2 regions of the Nocardioides sp. NBC_00850 genome follow, and region 1 is predicted to be linked to the other one. Evidence: riboswitches for the same ligand, from Rfam matches in the RefSeq annotation. Region 1 holds a riboswitch; the other holds the start of a gene.
What was found. A riboswitch is a leader RNA that binds a small molecule or an ion and turns the genes downstream of it on or off. The one in region 1 is predicted to bind cobalamin.
Positions count from the first base shown of each region.

Region 2: linked by a shared signal. The riboswitch ahead of OH802_RS12520 (ribonucleotide-diphosphate reductase subunit beta) and the one ahead of OH802_RS25595 (hypothetical protein) in region 1 are both predicted to bind cobalamin.

Region 1 is NZ_CP108845.1:5,285,144-5,292,570, forward strand. It holds gene OH802_RS25585 (CbiQ family ECF transporter T component) at 1-530, opposite strand, end outside; gene OH802_RS25590 (hypothetical protein) at 527-1,153, opposite strand; gene OH802_RS25595 (hypothetical protein) at 1,147-2,220, opposite strand; cobalamin riboswitch at 2,286-2,418, opposite strand; gene OH802_RS25600 (hypothetical protein) at 2,484-3,119, shown strand; gene OH802_RS25605 (NYN domain-containing protein) at 3,130-3,888, opposite strand; gene gatB (Asp-tRNA(Asn)/Glu-tRNA(Gln) amidotransferase subunit GatB) at 4,020-5,513, opposite strand; gene gatA (Asp-tRNA(Asn)/Glu-tRNA(Gln) amidotransferase subunit GatA) at 5,510-7,006, opposite strand; gene gatC (Asp-tRNA(Asn)/Glu-tRNA(Gln) amidotransferase subunit GatC) at 7,003-7,302, opposite strand; gene OH802_RS25625 (glycosyltransferase) at 7,369-7,427, opposite strand, start outside.
Region 2 is NZ_CP108845.1:2,549,669-2,557,095, reverse strand. It holds gene OH802_RS12535 (ABC transporter substrate-binding protein) at 1-15, opposite strand, end outside; gene OH802_RS12530 (ABC transporter ATP-binding protein) at 12-863, opposite strand; gene OH802_RS12525 (FecCD family ABC transporter permease) at 860-1,870, opposite strand; cobalamin riboswitch at 2,002-2,186, opposite strand; cobalamin riboswitch at 2,276-2,493, shown strand; gene OH802_RS12520 (ribonucleotide-diphosphate reductase subunit beta) at 2,644-3,642, shown strand; gene OH802_RS12515 (ribonucleotide reductase N-terminal alpha domain-containing protein) at 3,642-5,339, shown strand; gene OH802_RS12510 (hypothetical protein) at 5,367-5,489, shown strand; gene OH802_RS12505 (hypothetical protein) at 5,579-5,842, shown strand; gene OH802_RS12500 (cobalamin biosynthesis protein) at 5,830-6,756, opposite strand; gene OH802_RS12495 (cobyrinate a,c-diamide synthase) at 6,753-7,427, opposite strand, start outside.

The DNA of each region.
Region 1 (7,427 bases):
TCGGCGAGCTGCGGCAGCACCGTCACGGCGACCACGACAGCGGTGCCGATCTCGTAGAGCGCCGGCGGCAGCGAGCGCAGCAGCCGCTTCGGGTTCGCGAGCGCGTTGGCCGCGCCGACGCAGATCACGATGGTGCCCAGCCGCATCCCGTCGTAGAGGCCGGCCAGCAGGGCCTCTCGGGTGAGCGGCCCGAGCAGCCGGATCCCCAGTACCCACTCCGGGAGCGGGATCTCGGGCAGGTCGAGGATCACGTGACCCGGAACGGCACCCAGGAGCACCCGGAAGAGCACCCGGGTCACGACGATGAACACCGCGAGGCCGACGTAGAGCCGGAACGCCTTCGCCCACGGTTGGTCGCCACGACGCGCGGCGACCACGACCGACACCACCCCCACCACGAGCAGGAGCAGCAACGGGTTGGTGGTGAAGGAGGCGTACGCAGCCATGCCGATCGCCCACACCCACCAGGCGACGGGGTGCAGATCACGGGGCAGGTGCGCGACCGCGGCCGTACGCAACAGCGTGCTCATCGCCGGCGCCACCACACGGCACCGGCCACGGTGAACAGTGCGAGGATCCCCGCGGGCGCGACCCAGGTGGGCAGATGCTCGGTCTCGGAGGTCGAATCCGTCGACTCCTCCGGAAATAACTCCGGCGACGGGCTTGAGGGCGCCCCCACAGCATCCCCAAGCTCCGTCGCCGGAGCGGTAACGACATCGTCGTCTATCCACGTGAACGCAACACCCTGCCCGGAGGTCACGCTGATTTCGGTAACATTTCTGGAGGCATAGCTCCAGGCCCCCGAATCGTCGGTGATCCAGAGCGACCAGTACGCGTCGGCAGGCGGCATCTGGGCGCAACCGGCTGCTTTCGGCCGCTCATCGACGCGACATACGACGCTGGGCATCGAGGTCACATAGGTGAGCGGATGTCCCGCCTTCTCGAAGAGGTCGGCGCCGGTGTCACCCTCCTCGGGCTGGACACAGGTGACCTCAGGGCCGCCACCCAACGCGTTGGGCTCGACGACGACGGTGACGCCGTCACACGCCTCGGCGGACGAGGCCGCAGACCAAGCGGAGACGGGGGTGAAGACAGGTGCGGTGGCCCCGGCGAGGATCGCCAGGGCCACCAACGAGGACCGCAGGATCAGCACGAGCTCTTCGCGGTCGCATCCTTGGGCAGGAAGACCAGCGACGGCAGCGCCTGGGCGGCGGCGAGGCGGTACATCCCCTCGGACTCCTTGGTCAGGCCCTTGGTGTTGCCCTCGGTCAGCGCGGCGTCGTCATAGGCCACCGCGCCGGCGTCGTCGCCACAGGTCACGACGTGGTCGGCGACCCAGCTCGCCGCCTTCTCGGCGGCGTCGGTCTCACCGGCGCGTCCGAACGCCCACCCGGCCAGGCCGGTGGTGTTGGAGTTGGCGATGTTGCCGGTGGCCGCCTTGAACGACCCGTCCTCCGCCTGGGTCTCCTTCAGCCAGCTCACGCCGGCCTCGACGGCCTTCTCCGCCTCCGGGGACGCGACCCCGGACAGGGCGATCAGCGCGAACGCGGTGGCGTCGGCGTCCGGGACTGCCTTCGGGTCGGCGTCGCAGGTCTGATCAGCAGCGGCGGGGTCGGCCGTGAAGGTGACCCGGAACCACCCCTCCTCGCACTGCTGCCCGGCCAGGAACTCCGTCGCGGCCGCGGCCTCCTCGCTCTCGGCGTTGTTCAGCGCCCACACGGCGTACGACTGTCCGATGGTGTTGGAGTAGTCAGCCGCCTTCTTGTCCTTGGGGTCGAGCTCGTCGGCGATCCGGCCGTTCTCGGCGACCGTGCCCTCGAGCTGCTCGAGCAGACCGGGGTCGGAGGCGTCGACGTTCTGCTGGAGGACGAGCGCCTTCGCGGTCGCTCCGGCCGAGGTGATCGTGCCGAACCCGGGCGAGGTGTAGGCCTTCTTGTTCTCCATCACCGCCGCGGCGATCGTGGAGATCTCCTCGTCGTAGCCACCGACCTCTGCCAGCGCGATCCCGATGTCGGCGCTGAGCCCGAAGTCGTCGGTGCCGTACTGCGCGTTGCGGGCCACGCCCTCCGGCGCCTGGGCCACGAGCCAGTCGGCCACCGCGGTGGACACCTTGGCGTCGTAGGTGGGCTTCTCCCCCTCCTCGACGGCTTTCTCGCCACAGCCGGCGAGCGAGGTGAGGGCGAGGGCGGCGGCGATGCCGCCGAGGACGGTCTTCTTCATGGTTCCTTCCGCGCTGTTCGTCGGGAAGGCCCAGGGCCGACCCGCTGCTTTCCACGACAGCGTCAGGTCAGTACGCGCCCGTCGGCAGGTGCTCCGGCTCGCTCAGGACTCTCGGTCCTGGGCCTACGGTTGCGGGTCAGCGCCGGGATCCGACCGGCTTCCCCCACCACGGCGTGTGTTGATTGAGGCTCTGCTATGCGGGGCAATCCTATGCCGGGCAGGCCCTGCTTGCGGGATCGCCGCCGAGCAGTCACTCTGTCCCCATGCGCCACAGGATTCTCGGCCTTGTCGCAACCTCGATCTCGGCCACCTTTCTCGCCCTCTCCCCGACCACGACGGCGGGTGCGGAGGAGGCACGGACATCGGTCACGTACGCCGATCTGGTCGCCATGTTCGGCGAGAAGGTCGGTGACCGGAGCACCGTCGAGACCGGGCTGCCGAGCCTCAACCGCGCCATGGCCGATGCCGGGATCACCACGGCCTACCGGCAGGCGGCGTACCTGACCACGCTCGCCAACGAGAGCTCCTTCCACCACGACGCCAAGGGTCGCGACAAGCGGAAGTTCACCGGTCGCGGCTACATCCAGCTGACCGGCGAGGCCAACTACACCGACGCCGGCGCCTACTTCGACATCGACCTGCGCCGCCGCCCCGAGCTCGCCCGGTCGCTGGACTACAGCGCGCCGATCTCGCGGTGGTACTGGACCGTCGCCCGCGACATCAACCCGCTAGCCGACGCCCTCGACATGGGCGGGGTCAACGCGGCGATCGGCTACCCCCGCAACAAAGAGGAGGACACCGAGCGCTGTCGCGACTTCAAGGCCGCGCTGAAGCACCTCCACGGGTCGGTGCCCAAGGGCGTTCGATGCTCTCGCCCGGCGTCCACGGAGACCCGGTAGAGGACGTACGTCACTTCTTGTTGCGTTTGTCGCTGACCGCGATCGCCGAGGTGCCCTCGTCCTTGAGCTCGAAGAGGTCGATCGCCTTGATGAGCTTGGTCCAGGTGGCGTACCCGTAGTTGCGCGGGTCCTCGGAGGACTGGTTGCGGATGCGGGAGACCACGGTGCCGACCAGTGCCCAGCCGTCGTCGTCGGCGGCCGCGGCGATGGAGTTGCGCAGCAGCTGGATCAGCCGGGCGTTGCGCTTCAGCGCCTGCCCGTTGGTCGCCGCGGACGACTGCTTGCGGGTGCGCGTGGTCCCGGGCTCGGTGTCGGCCTCGGTCTCCTCCTCGGAGCCACCGAGCTTCTCCACCACGGTGAACCGGGTGCAGGCGCTCTTGAACGGCGCCGGCGTCTTCTCCCGGCCGTAGCCGTAGACCGCCCGGCCCTTCTCCCGCAGGTAGTGCACCAGCGGCGTGAAGTCGGAGTCGGAGGAGACCAGTGCGAACGCGTCGGGGATCGCCGCATGTAGCAGCTCGACGGCGTCGATCGCGAGCGCCATGTCGGAGGCGTTCTTGTGCGCGGTCAGGTCGAACTGCTGCATCGGCCTGATCGCGGCGTCATGCAGCTCCTCGATCCAGCCCTTGAGCTCGGACTTGGTCCAGTTGCCGTAGGCCCGCCGGATCGTCACCTCGCCGTATTCGGCCAGGTCGTTCAAGATCTCGTCGATCTTCGAGGCAGGCGCGTTGTCGGCGTCGATGAGCAGTGCGATGCGGAAGGGCTCGGTCACGCCGGACAGTCTGCCAGTGCACCCCATCGCCGAGTCGGCTCATTCTGACCAAAACCAACGCCGAGTCGGCGCGTCATGACGCGCCGACTCGGCGGAGTTTGTTGTCAGGACGAGCCGACTCGGCGTGGGTCTTAGGCGAGCTTCTCCAGGATCAGCTCGCGGACACGCTTGGCGTCGGCCTTGCCGCCGGTCGCCTTCATGACCGCGCCGATGAGCGCACCGGCCGCGGCCTGGTTGCCGCCGCGGATCTTGTCGGCGACCGCGGGCTGGGCGTCGATGGCTTCGTCGACGGCTGCGCCGAGCGCGCCGTCGTCGGAGACCACGGCGAGCCCGCGGGCGTCGATGATCTCCGAAACCGTGCCCTCACCTGCGAGAAGACCCTCGAAGACCTGGCGGGCCAGCTTGTCGGTCAGCGTCTTGGCGTCGACCAGCTTCTGCACCTCGGCGACCTGCACCGGGGTGACACCGAGCTCGGCGAGCTCGACGCCACGGTCGTTGGCGCTGCGGGAGAGCTCGGCCATCCACCACTTACGGGCGGCCTGTGCGGAGGCTCCTTCGGCGACCGTCGCCTCGATCAGCGACAGCGCACCGGCGGCCCAGACGTCGCGCATCTCCAGGTCGGAGTAGCCCCACTCGACCTGCAGGCGGGCCCGCTTGTCAGCGGTGCGCTCCGGCAGGCTCGCCCGCAGCTCCTCGACCCACTCTCGCGACGGCGCGACCGGGACGAGGTCGGGCTCGGGGAAGTAGCGGTAGTCGTCGGCGTCCGACTTCGCCCGGCCCGCCGAGGTGGTGCCGGTGTCCTCGTGGAAGTGGCGGGTCTCCTGGAAGATCGCCTCCCCCGCGTCGAGGATCCCGGCGTGGCGCGACATCTCGAAACGTACGGCCCGCTCGACCGAGCGCAGCGAGTTGACGTTCTTCGTCTCGGTGCGGGTGCCGAGCTTGCCGGAGCCCTTCGGGGACAGCGACAGGTTGACGTCGCAGCGCATCGAGCCCTGGTCCATGCGTACGTCGGAGACACCCAGACCCAGCAGGATCTCGCGCAGCGCGGCGACGTAGGCCTTCGCCACCAGCGGCGCCTTGGCACCGGTGCCGAGGATCGGTCGGGTGACGATCTCGATCAACGGGATGCCCGCACGGTTGTAGTCGACCAGCGAGTAGTCGGCGCCGTGGATGCGGCCGGTCGCGCCACCGATGTGGGTGGTCTTGCCGGTGTCCTCCTCCATGTGGGCACGCTCGATCTCGACCCGGTAGGTCTCCCCCTCGACCTCGACGTCGAGGTAGCCGTCGTAGACGATCGGCTCGTCGTACTGCGAGGTCTGGAAGTTCTTCGGCATGTCCGGGTAGAAGTAGTTCTTCCGGGCGAACCGGCACCACTCCGCGATCGAGCCGTTGAGCGCAAGGCCGATCCGGATCGCGCTCTCCACCGCCTTGGCGTTCACGACCGGCATCGAGCCGGGCAGACCGAGGCAGGTCGGGCAGACCTGGGAGTTGGGCTCGCCGCCGAACGTCGCCGGGCAGCCGCAGAACATCTTGGTGTTGGTGTTGAGCTCGACGTGCACCTCGAGCCCGAAGGCCGGGTCGTAGCGCTCCAGCACCTCGTCGAAACCGACCAAAGTCTCGCTCATCGGGCCACCTCCAGCTTGTCGATCGAGAGCACCGGGCCGATGGCGCCCTCGAGCGCGGCACCGACGCGGTAGAGACGGGCGTCCTCCAGGACCGGAGCCAGGAGCTGTACGCCGACGGGCAGCCCGTCCACGTCGGAGACCCCGGCCGGGACGGAGATACCGGGCGTGCCGGCCAGGTTGGCCGGGATGGTGGCCAGGTCCTGCATGTACATGGCCAGCGGGTCGTCGAGCTTCGCGCCCAGCGGGAACGCGGTCGACGGGGAGGTCGGCGAGACCAGCACGTCGACCTGCTCGAAGGCCTTCTTGAAGTCCTCGATGATCAGCGTGCGGATCTTCTGCGCCTGACCGTAGTAGGCGTCGTAGTAGCCGCTGCTGAGCGCGTAGGTGCCGAGGATGATGCGGCGCTTGACCTCGTCGCCGAACCCGGCGTCACGCGACGCCTTCATGACGTCCTCGGCGCTCGGGTCGCCGTCGGGGGTGACCCGCAGGCCGTAACGCATCGCGTCGAACTTGGCCAGGTTGGAGGAGCACTCCGCCGGCAGGATCAGGTAGTAGGCCGCCATCGCGTGCTCGAAGCTCGGCGTGGAGACCTCGACGACGTCGGCACCCAGCTTGGTGAGCAGGTCGACCGACTCGTTGAACTTGCTCATCACGTCCGGCGCCCAGCCCTCGCCGGCAAGCTCCTTGATGACGCCGACCTTGACTCCCTTGAGGTCACCGGTCGCGCCGGCACGGGCCGCGTCGACGAGCCCGGTCACCGGGGTGGTCGTCGACGTGGAGTCGAGCGGGTCGTGGCCGCCGATGAGCTCGTGCAGCAGGGCGCTGTCCAGGACCGTACGGGTCACCGGACCGACCTGGTCCAGCGAGTTGGCCAGAGCGACCAGGCCGTAGCGGGAGACCGACCCGTAGGTCGGCTTCACGCCGACGGTGCCGGTGACGGCACCCGGCTGGCGGATCGAGCCGCCGGTGTCGGTGCCGAGCGCCAGCGGCGCCTCGAAGGCTGCGACGGCCGCGGCCGAGCCACCACCGGAGCCGCCGGGGATCCGATCGAGCTTCCACGGGTTCTTCGTCGGGCCGTACGCGGAGTGCTCGGTGGAGGACCCCATCGCGAACTCGTCCATGTTGGTCTTGCCCAGGATCGGCAGACCGGCTGCCTTGATCTTCTTGACCACTGTCGCGTCGTAGGGCGGAACCCAGCCCTCGAGGATCTTGGAGCCGCAGGTCGTCGGCAGGCCGGTCGTGGTCAGCACGTCCTTGACCGCGATCGGCACGCCGTCGAGGGCATGGAGCGCGTCGCCGTTGGCCCGGCGCGCGTCGGAGGCGGCGGCCTGGGACAGCGCGCCCGCGGCGTCGATGTGCAGGAAGGCGTGGACGTCGCCGTCGACCGCGGCGATCCGGTCGAGGTGGGCCTGGGTCAGCTCGACCGAGGTGGTCTCACCGGCGGCGAGAGAGTCGGCCAGCTCGGCCGCCGACTTCAAAATGAGGTCGCTCACTGCTCGTCCCCCAGGATCCGCGGAACCGAGAATCGCTGCTCCTCGACACTCGGCGCACCGGAGAGCGCCTGCTCCGGCGTCAGGCCGGGCACGACGACGTCCTCACGGAAGACGTTGGTCATCGGAAGCGGGTGGGAGGTGGCAGGCACGTCGTCGCCGGCAAGCCCCTGGATCGAGGCGACGGACTCGAGGATCACCTGAAGCTGCGGAGCAAGGTGATCGAGCTCGGCGTCGCTGAGGTCGATGCGGGCGAGGTCGGCCAGGTGCGCGACCTCGTCGCGGGTGATTTCTGGCATGCGCACATCCTAGGTGTCAGCGGCCCCAACTCTCATCTCGGCTGCGCCGCGGCGAGCAGATGAGGCCTACGGCGCCTTGTTCGGGCCGCCGCCGTTGGACGGCTTGTCGGTCGGTCTGCCCGCCG
Region 2 (7,427 bases), 2.7 Mb from region 1:
GATGCGCTGGGTCATGCCGATCGGTCCTTCCGAGGGTGGATGAGAAGGTGGGGCTGGTCCAGATGTGGATGCGGCACCTGGACCGAGCCGACGCCGAAGTGGTGCTCGACGCGGATGGTGTCGAGGACCTCGGCAGGCGGGCCATAGGCCACGACGGTCGCCGGGCCACTCTGTGGATCGCCGGCGGGATCGCCGTCCTGTGGGCGGCCGAGGACCGCGAGCCGGTCGAAGGAGCGCAGCGCCAGGTCGAGGTCGTGGATGGTCGCGACCAGGGTCTCGGTCCGGTCGGCGACGCTTTGAAGCAGGCGCAGCTGCCAGGCGACGTCGAGATGGTTGGTGGGCTCGTCCAGGAGCATCACCGGGCACTCCTGGGCGAGGCCCCGGGCCATCACCGCCCGGCGCCGCTCGCCGCCGGAGAGCCGGTCGCACGGGTCGTCGATGCGGTCGGCGAGGCCGACGGCATGGAGAGCCGCCCGGACGATCTCACGCTCCTGCCGACCGCCTCGGGACCAGGGCCGGGTGCGGGGTACCCGGCCCAGCGCCACCATCTCACCGACGAGCAGCTCGGCAGAGACGACCTCCTCCTGGGGGACGTATGCCATCCGGCAGGCGCGTTCACGCGAGCCGATCCGGGTGGTCTCGCGGAGTTCGGCGGAGTCATCGGCGAGGTAGGCGTGCCCGGCGCTGGGCCGCAGCACCCCGGCGAGGATGCGCAGCAGGGTCGACTTGCCCACGCCGTTCACACCGACGATCCCGAGGCGGGTGCCCACCGGCACGTCCAGATCGACATCGCGAAGCACCTCGCGCTCGCCCAGCCTGGCGGCGACCCCACGCAGCCGCAGCGCGGGCTGGAAGTCGCTCATCGGTCACCGCCGAACCGGTACTGACCGCGCCCGAGCAGCAGCAGGAAGAGCGGCGCGCCGACGACGCCGGTGACCACGCCCAACGGGATCTCCTGCGGCCGGGCCACCAGCCGGGCGAGCACGTCGACCCACAGCAGGAACACCCCGCCGCCCAGGGCCGCGACCGGGAGCACCACCCGGTGCTGGGCGCCCACGAGCAGCCGGGCCGCGTGCGGCACGATCAGCCCGACGAACCCGATCCCACCGCTGACCGCGACCAGGACCCCGACCAGCACGGCCAGCGCGACGAACAGAGTCGTACGCAGCGCCGCGACGTCCACGCCGAGCGCCGCGGCGGTCTCGGGGCCGGCGGCCAGCGCGTCCAGCCAACGGTGCAGCGCCAGCATTGCGAGCCCCAGGACGAGACTGAGGATCGCGGGCAGCCACAGCTTCTCCCAGCTGGCGCCACCGACGCTGCCGAGCATCCAGAACATCACCGAGTCCGCCGCGCGCGGATCATCGCTCATGAAGACCAGGAACGAGGCGATCGCGGAGAGCCCCGAGGAGAGCACGACACCCGAGAGCACCAACCGGATCGGGGTCAACCCGCCCTGCGCGGTGGCCACCAGCCACACCAGCATGGCCGAGCCGACCGCCCCGAGCAGCGCGCCGCCGGAGACCGCATAGATGCCGAGGCCGCCCAGCGCCCCGGTGGTGATCGCCGCCGTCGCTCCCACCGAGGCGCCCGAGCTGATGCCGAGGAGGAACGGGTCGGCGAGCGGGTTACGGACCAGGGTCTGCATGCCCGCACCGGCGACGGCCAGGCCGGCGCCTACGGCGAGCGCCATCAGCGCCCTGGGGACGCGCAGCTCCCACACGATCACGTCCCACTTCCCCGGGGCGTCGCCCTGGAGCCGGTCGCCGACCGCCGCGATGACCTCACCGATCGGTATCCGCTCGGACCCGAAGGCCAGGGACGCGACGGCGCTGAGCGCCGAGGCGAGCAGCAGCGCAGTCACCAGCGGCACGAACGGGACTCGTCGTCTCCGGTCACGGGCACGGCGCGGGCTCAGGGTCTCGCGCGGGCTCAGGGTCTCGCGGGACGGCGTTTCCACGGCGATCGGCCTCTCAGGTCCTCTGGACCCTGGTCGCGAGGGCCGTGACGTACATCTGAGCCGACAGGTTTTCGGACTCGGGTTCACCCGGTGACGCCGCCTTCCCAGGGACCCGGTCCCCAGTGGCTGCCTAGCGTCACCGTCGCCCTCACCGCTGCGCGCCAGTCCCGGATTCACACCGGAGTTCCCTGGCATCCATCAGGATGCGTTCGACTCGGCGCAGAGGCTAGCACGGGCCGCAGGGACGGTGTCGGGGAAGTTTCCGGCGACACGGCGGAACACAAGATCTAGGAAGTTGCATTGGTGTAATTCCCGCATATAGTGGTCCTCGCAGCTGGTTCTCCCACCTCGGCGACGGGGCGGGAGAGGCAAGAGGGAACCCGGTGTGAGTCCGGGACTGCCCCGCAGCGGTGAGTGGGAACGACCGCCGTCACGAAGCACTGGGAGCAAGCCGGCTCCTGGGAAGCGACGGCCACTAGGACCGAGCACGATGACGCCCACGAGTCCGAAGACCTGCCAGTGCCCACCTCATGGTGGGGTCCGCGACCTCGAGGGAAGGTCAGGGGATCGAGCGAGCACCACGTGACCGGGTCCGCCCGGCGCGCTGCCGCCGTCCTCCCTGCCCCGGCACGGATGCACGAGACATCCAGCGGGCCGGGGGCCTGCGTGAGCAAGGGGCATGGGGCTTGATCGACACCGAGGGTCTACCGATCCGCACCGAGAAGTCGGCGTACGTCTTCGACTATCCGATGGCCGAGGACCTGGCCAAGAAGCAGCGGAGCATCTTCTGGACCGCCGAGGAGATCCCGGTCGAGAACGACAAGCAGGACTTCCTGGTCAACATGACCGACGCCGAGCAGGCGGCGGTCAAGACGACGCTGAAGCTGTTCACCATCTACGAGCTGATCCTCGGCGGCGAGGTGTGGGGCGACCGGATCTTCCACGCGTTCCCGCGTCCGGAGGTCCAGATGATGGCCAACGCCTTCTCGTTCGCCGAGCTGAACATGCACGCGCCGTTCTACGCGAAGCTCAACAAGGTGCTGATGATCGACACCGAGGAGTTCTATGACTCCTACAAGAACGACCCGGTGCTGGCCGAGCGGATCCAGTTCGTGTGGGACGCGATCGCCGACGAGGACCTGCTCTACGCGCTGAGCGTCTTCACGTTGATGGAGAACTGCGTCCTCTACTCCAACTTCGCCTTCCTCAAGCACTTCCAGTCCGGCGGGAAGAACCTGCTGCAGAACGTGATCAGCGGCATCAACTTCTCCGCCCGCGACGAGAACCTGCACGCCACCGGCGGCGCCTGGCTGTTCAACACCACTCTCGACGAGTACGCCGCCACCGTCCCGGACGACAAGTTCGAGGCCGAGCGCGACGACCTCTTCGCGAGGGTCCGTGGCGTCGCCGAGCACCTCTACGCCCACGAGGCCCGGATCGTGGAGATGCTCTTCGACCACGGGCCGATCGCGGGCATCGACCAGGCCGACCTGGAGACCTTCGTGAGGTCCCGCATCGACATGACCCTGGAGAACATGCGGATGGAGCCGCTGTTCAACGTCGAGGCCAACCCGATCGCCGAATGGTTCTACAGCGGCATCAACGGCACCCAGTTCCACGACTTCTTCCAGGTCACCGGCAACGAATACAACCGCAACATCGGCGAGACGGAGTTCAGCTTCTAATGAGCAACAACAACTGGGAGGCGCTCTCCGCCGAGCGCAAGGCCCTGCAGGCCGAGGGCGTCGTGCCCGCCTTCATGACCACGGCGGGCTACGCCATGTTCAAGGCCAAGTACACCGTCGCCGACCAGAGCGTCCGGGAGCGCTACGAGACCATCGCCAGCACCGCCGGCGACCTCGCCGACGAGATGTACCCCCGCGAGGACGGCGTCTCCTGGACGGAGCGGTTCTTCGAGGCCATCTGGAACGGCTGGCTCTCCCCGTCGACACCGGTGCTGTCCAACCTCGGCACCGACCGGGGTCTGCCCGTCTCGTGCGAGGGATCGTACGTCGAGGACTCTGTCTGGGGCTTCTACGAGACCCTCAAGGAGGCGGCGATCCTCTCCCAGAACGGGTTCGGCACCTCGGCGTACCTCGGTGACGTCCGGCCCCGTGGCGCGAAGTTCAGCGACAACGGCAAGGCCAACGGCGTGGTCCCGGTCTTCTGCAACTTCGTGGAGATGACCAACCAGATCAGCCAGGGCGCCACCCGCCGTGGCTCCTGGGCGGGCTACCTCCCGGTGGACCACCCGGACTTCTTCGAGCTCGCCGACCTGATCTTCCGCGAGCCCGCCAACAAGAACATCGGCTGGATCTTCAGCCAGGCGTTCATCGACCGGATGCTGGCCGGCGACAAGGACGCCCTGGAGCGCTACCAGCGAGTGCTGAAGATCCGGGTGGTCCTGGGCAAGGGCTACATCTGGAAGGTCGACACCGTCAACGCCGCCCAGACCGAGTCCTACCGTGCCAACGGGCTGGCCAACAAGGCCTCCAACCTGTGCTCGGAGATCACCCTGTTCAGCGACGAGGACCACTCCTACACCTGCGTGCTCTCCTCGCTGAACCTCTCGACCTACGACGAGTGGAAGGACCAGGACACGGCGTACGTCGCGACCGTCTTCCTCGACGCGGTCGCCGAGGCGTTCCTGCGCAAGGCCCGCACCATCCGCGGCCTGGAGCGGGCGGTGCGCTACACCGAGAAGGCCCGCAGCCTGGGGCTGGGCGTGATGGGCTACCACGACTACCTGCAGAAGCAGCGGGTGCCGTTCGAGTCGGACAAGGCCGCGGCGCTCAACAAGGACATCTTCGAGCGGATCTCGTCGCACGCCGACGCCGCGTCGCGGTGGATGGGCTCGGTCGCGGGCATCCCGGAGTGGTGCGTCGGGCGGCGCAACTCCCACCTGATGGCGATCGCCCCGACGATGAGCACCGCGGTGATCGTCGGCGGCACCAGCCAGGGCATCGAGCCGTACGTCGCCAACGTCTGGAACCAGACCACCTCGGCCGGCGAGATGCCGCGGGCCAACCAGAACCTCGTCGAGGTGATGGAGGAGCGCGGGGTCTACGACCAGGCGCACATCGACGACATCGTCGACCACGGCGGTTCGGTCCAGCACGTCGACTGGCTCGACGAGCACGAGAAGGACGTCTTCAAGACGGGCTACGAGATCGACCAGGAGATCCTGCTCGCCCGCGCCTCGGACCGGCAGGTCTACATCGACCAGGCCCAGTCGCTCAACCTGTTCTTCCAGGCCGACGCGACCCCGCAGTACATCAGCAAGATCCACAAGCTCGCCCTGCTCGACCCGAACATCAAGAGCCTGTACTACCTGCGCTCACGGGCCGGCATCCAGGCCAGCAAGCAGACCCGCACCAACTGATTCCCCTGATTCCTTCGACGGAGAGGCATGACCATGAACGAGACCCCGACCACCACCGACGCCATCGACGACCTGACCTGGGACGACTGGAGCGACGCCGAGGTCTGCGCCATCGAGAACGGCCCTGACTGCGCGGCCTGCGAAGGATGAGCGAGGCGGCCGGGCGGCCGACGCTCACGGTCTGCCGCGGATGCTGCTGCGGGACGGAGCGGAAGTCGCCCGGGGTGGACCATGCGGCCGTGCTCACCACGCTGAACGCAGCTGCCGGGGAGTCGGCGACCGTACGTGTCGCCGACTGCCTCGGCCCCTGCGAGCGGGCCGACGTCGTGGTGGTCGGCCCCTCACCCGAGGGCCGGCAGCGCGGCGCGCGGCCGGTCTGGGTCGCCAGGGCCGGCTCGGCGAGGGTGGCCGACGCGCTGGCCCAGTGGACCCGCGCCGGCGGACCGGGCATCGCTGAGGCACCGCCCGCGGTCCTGGCCCGGGCGTTCCGTCAGGAGCGCTGAACGACCACCGCGTACGCCGCCGCGACCAGGGCCGCGCCGATGCCGACCCGGCGGGCCAGCGTGGTGGCACTGACGACGTCGGCGGGGGCGGCGTCGCGGCCGTCGCCCATCACCGCGCGGTGCTCGATCCGGTTGCCGTAGTAGCGGTTCGTTCCGCCCAGTCGGATGTCGAGAGCGCCCGCGAAGGACGCCTCGACGACGCCGGCGTTCGGGCTCGGGTGGCGCGCGGCGTCGCGGCGCCAGGCCTCCCACGCCTGCCTGGCCCGCGACGGCGCGGCGACCAGCGTGAGCAGGCCGGAGAGGCGGGAGCCGGGCAGATTGAGCAGGTCGTCGAGGCGGGCGCTGGCCCAGCCGAAGTGCTCGTAGCGGTCGTTGTGGTGCCCGACCATCGCGTCCAGGGTGTTGGCGGCGCGGTAGCCGAGCAGGCCGGGTACGCCCGCGACGGCGCCCCACACCAGCGGTGCGACCACGGCGTCGGAGGTGTTCTCGGCGACGCTCTCGACCACCGCCCGGGAGACCTCGGAGGCGTCGAGCTCCTCGGTGTCGCGGCCGACGAGGTGGGTCAGCCGCTGCCGCGCGGCGGGGAGGTCGTCGCGGTCGAGGTGGGCGTGGACGGCGAGCGCCTCCCGCTCCAGCGAGCGGCCGCCCAAGACTGCCCAGGTCGCGGCCGCGGTCACCAGGGTCGTGCCGATCCGGCCTGGGGCGAGCCGCTCCGCGGCGGCGCCGAGGGCCACCGCTCCGCCGACCAGCGTCGCGGTGTGGAGGACGCCTCGGGCCCGGTCGTCCGCGTACCAGGCGCGCTCCGCCTTCATCGCGACCGAGCCGAAGCCGGCGACCGGGTGGTATCGCCGCGGGTCCCCGAGCAGGCGGTCCAGCGCGAAGCCGGCCAGGAGCCCGACCGCCCGCGGGCTCACGACGCTGCCCGGGTCTGGCTCAGCACGGCCAGGAGCTGGTCGGTCGGGCCCTCGGGGCGTACCGCGATCCGCACCCAGTCCGGGCCCAGGCCGGGGAAGGTGTCGGCGCGGCGTACGGCGATGCCCTGCTCGCGCAGGGCCTCACGGACTCCGGCGCCCGGGCGGGCCAGGACGAAGGAGGCGGCCGAGGGGACGTACTCGATCTGCTGGTCTCGTAGGCCGGCCTCGAGATGGTCGCGCCAGGTGGCGATCCGCTCGGCGCGCTCGCGGGCCTCGGCGCTGGCGCGCTCGGTGGCGCAGGCGAGCATCGCGGCAGCCGCGGTGGCGGAGACCGACCACGGGGTACGCACCGCCTCCAGGTCGCTGATCGCGGCGGCGTCGCCGACGACGTAGCCGGCGCGTACTCCGGGGATCGACCAGTGCTTCGTCAGGCTCCGGATCACCAGCAGGCCGTCCTCGCGGTGCCCGGTGAGGGTCTCGGGCTCCCCAGGCACCGCGTCCATGAACGCCTCGTCGACCACGACCAGCCGGCCGGGACGGAGGAGGGCGCGGAGGGTGGCGGCGGGATGGAGCGCGCCGGTGGGGTTGGTCGGATTGCCGACGACGACCAGGTCCGCGTCCTCGGGCACGGCCGCGGGGTCGAGGGCGAACCCGTCCTCGGCCCGGAGGCG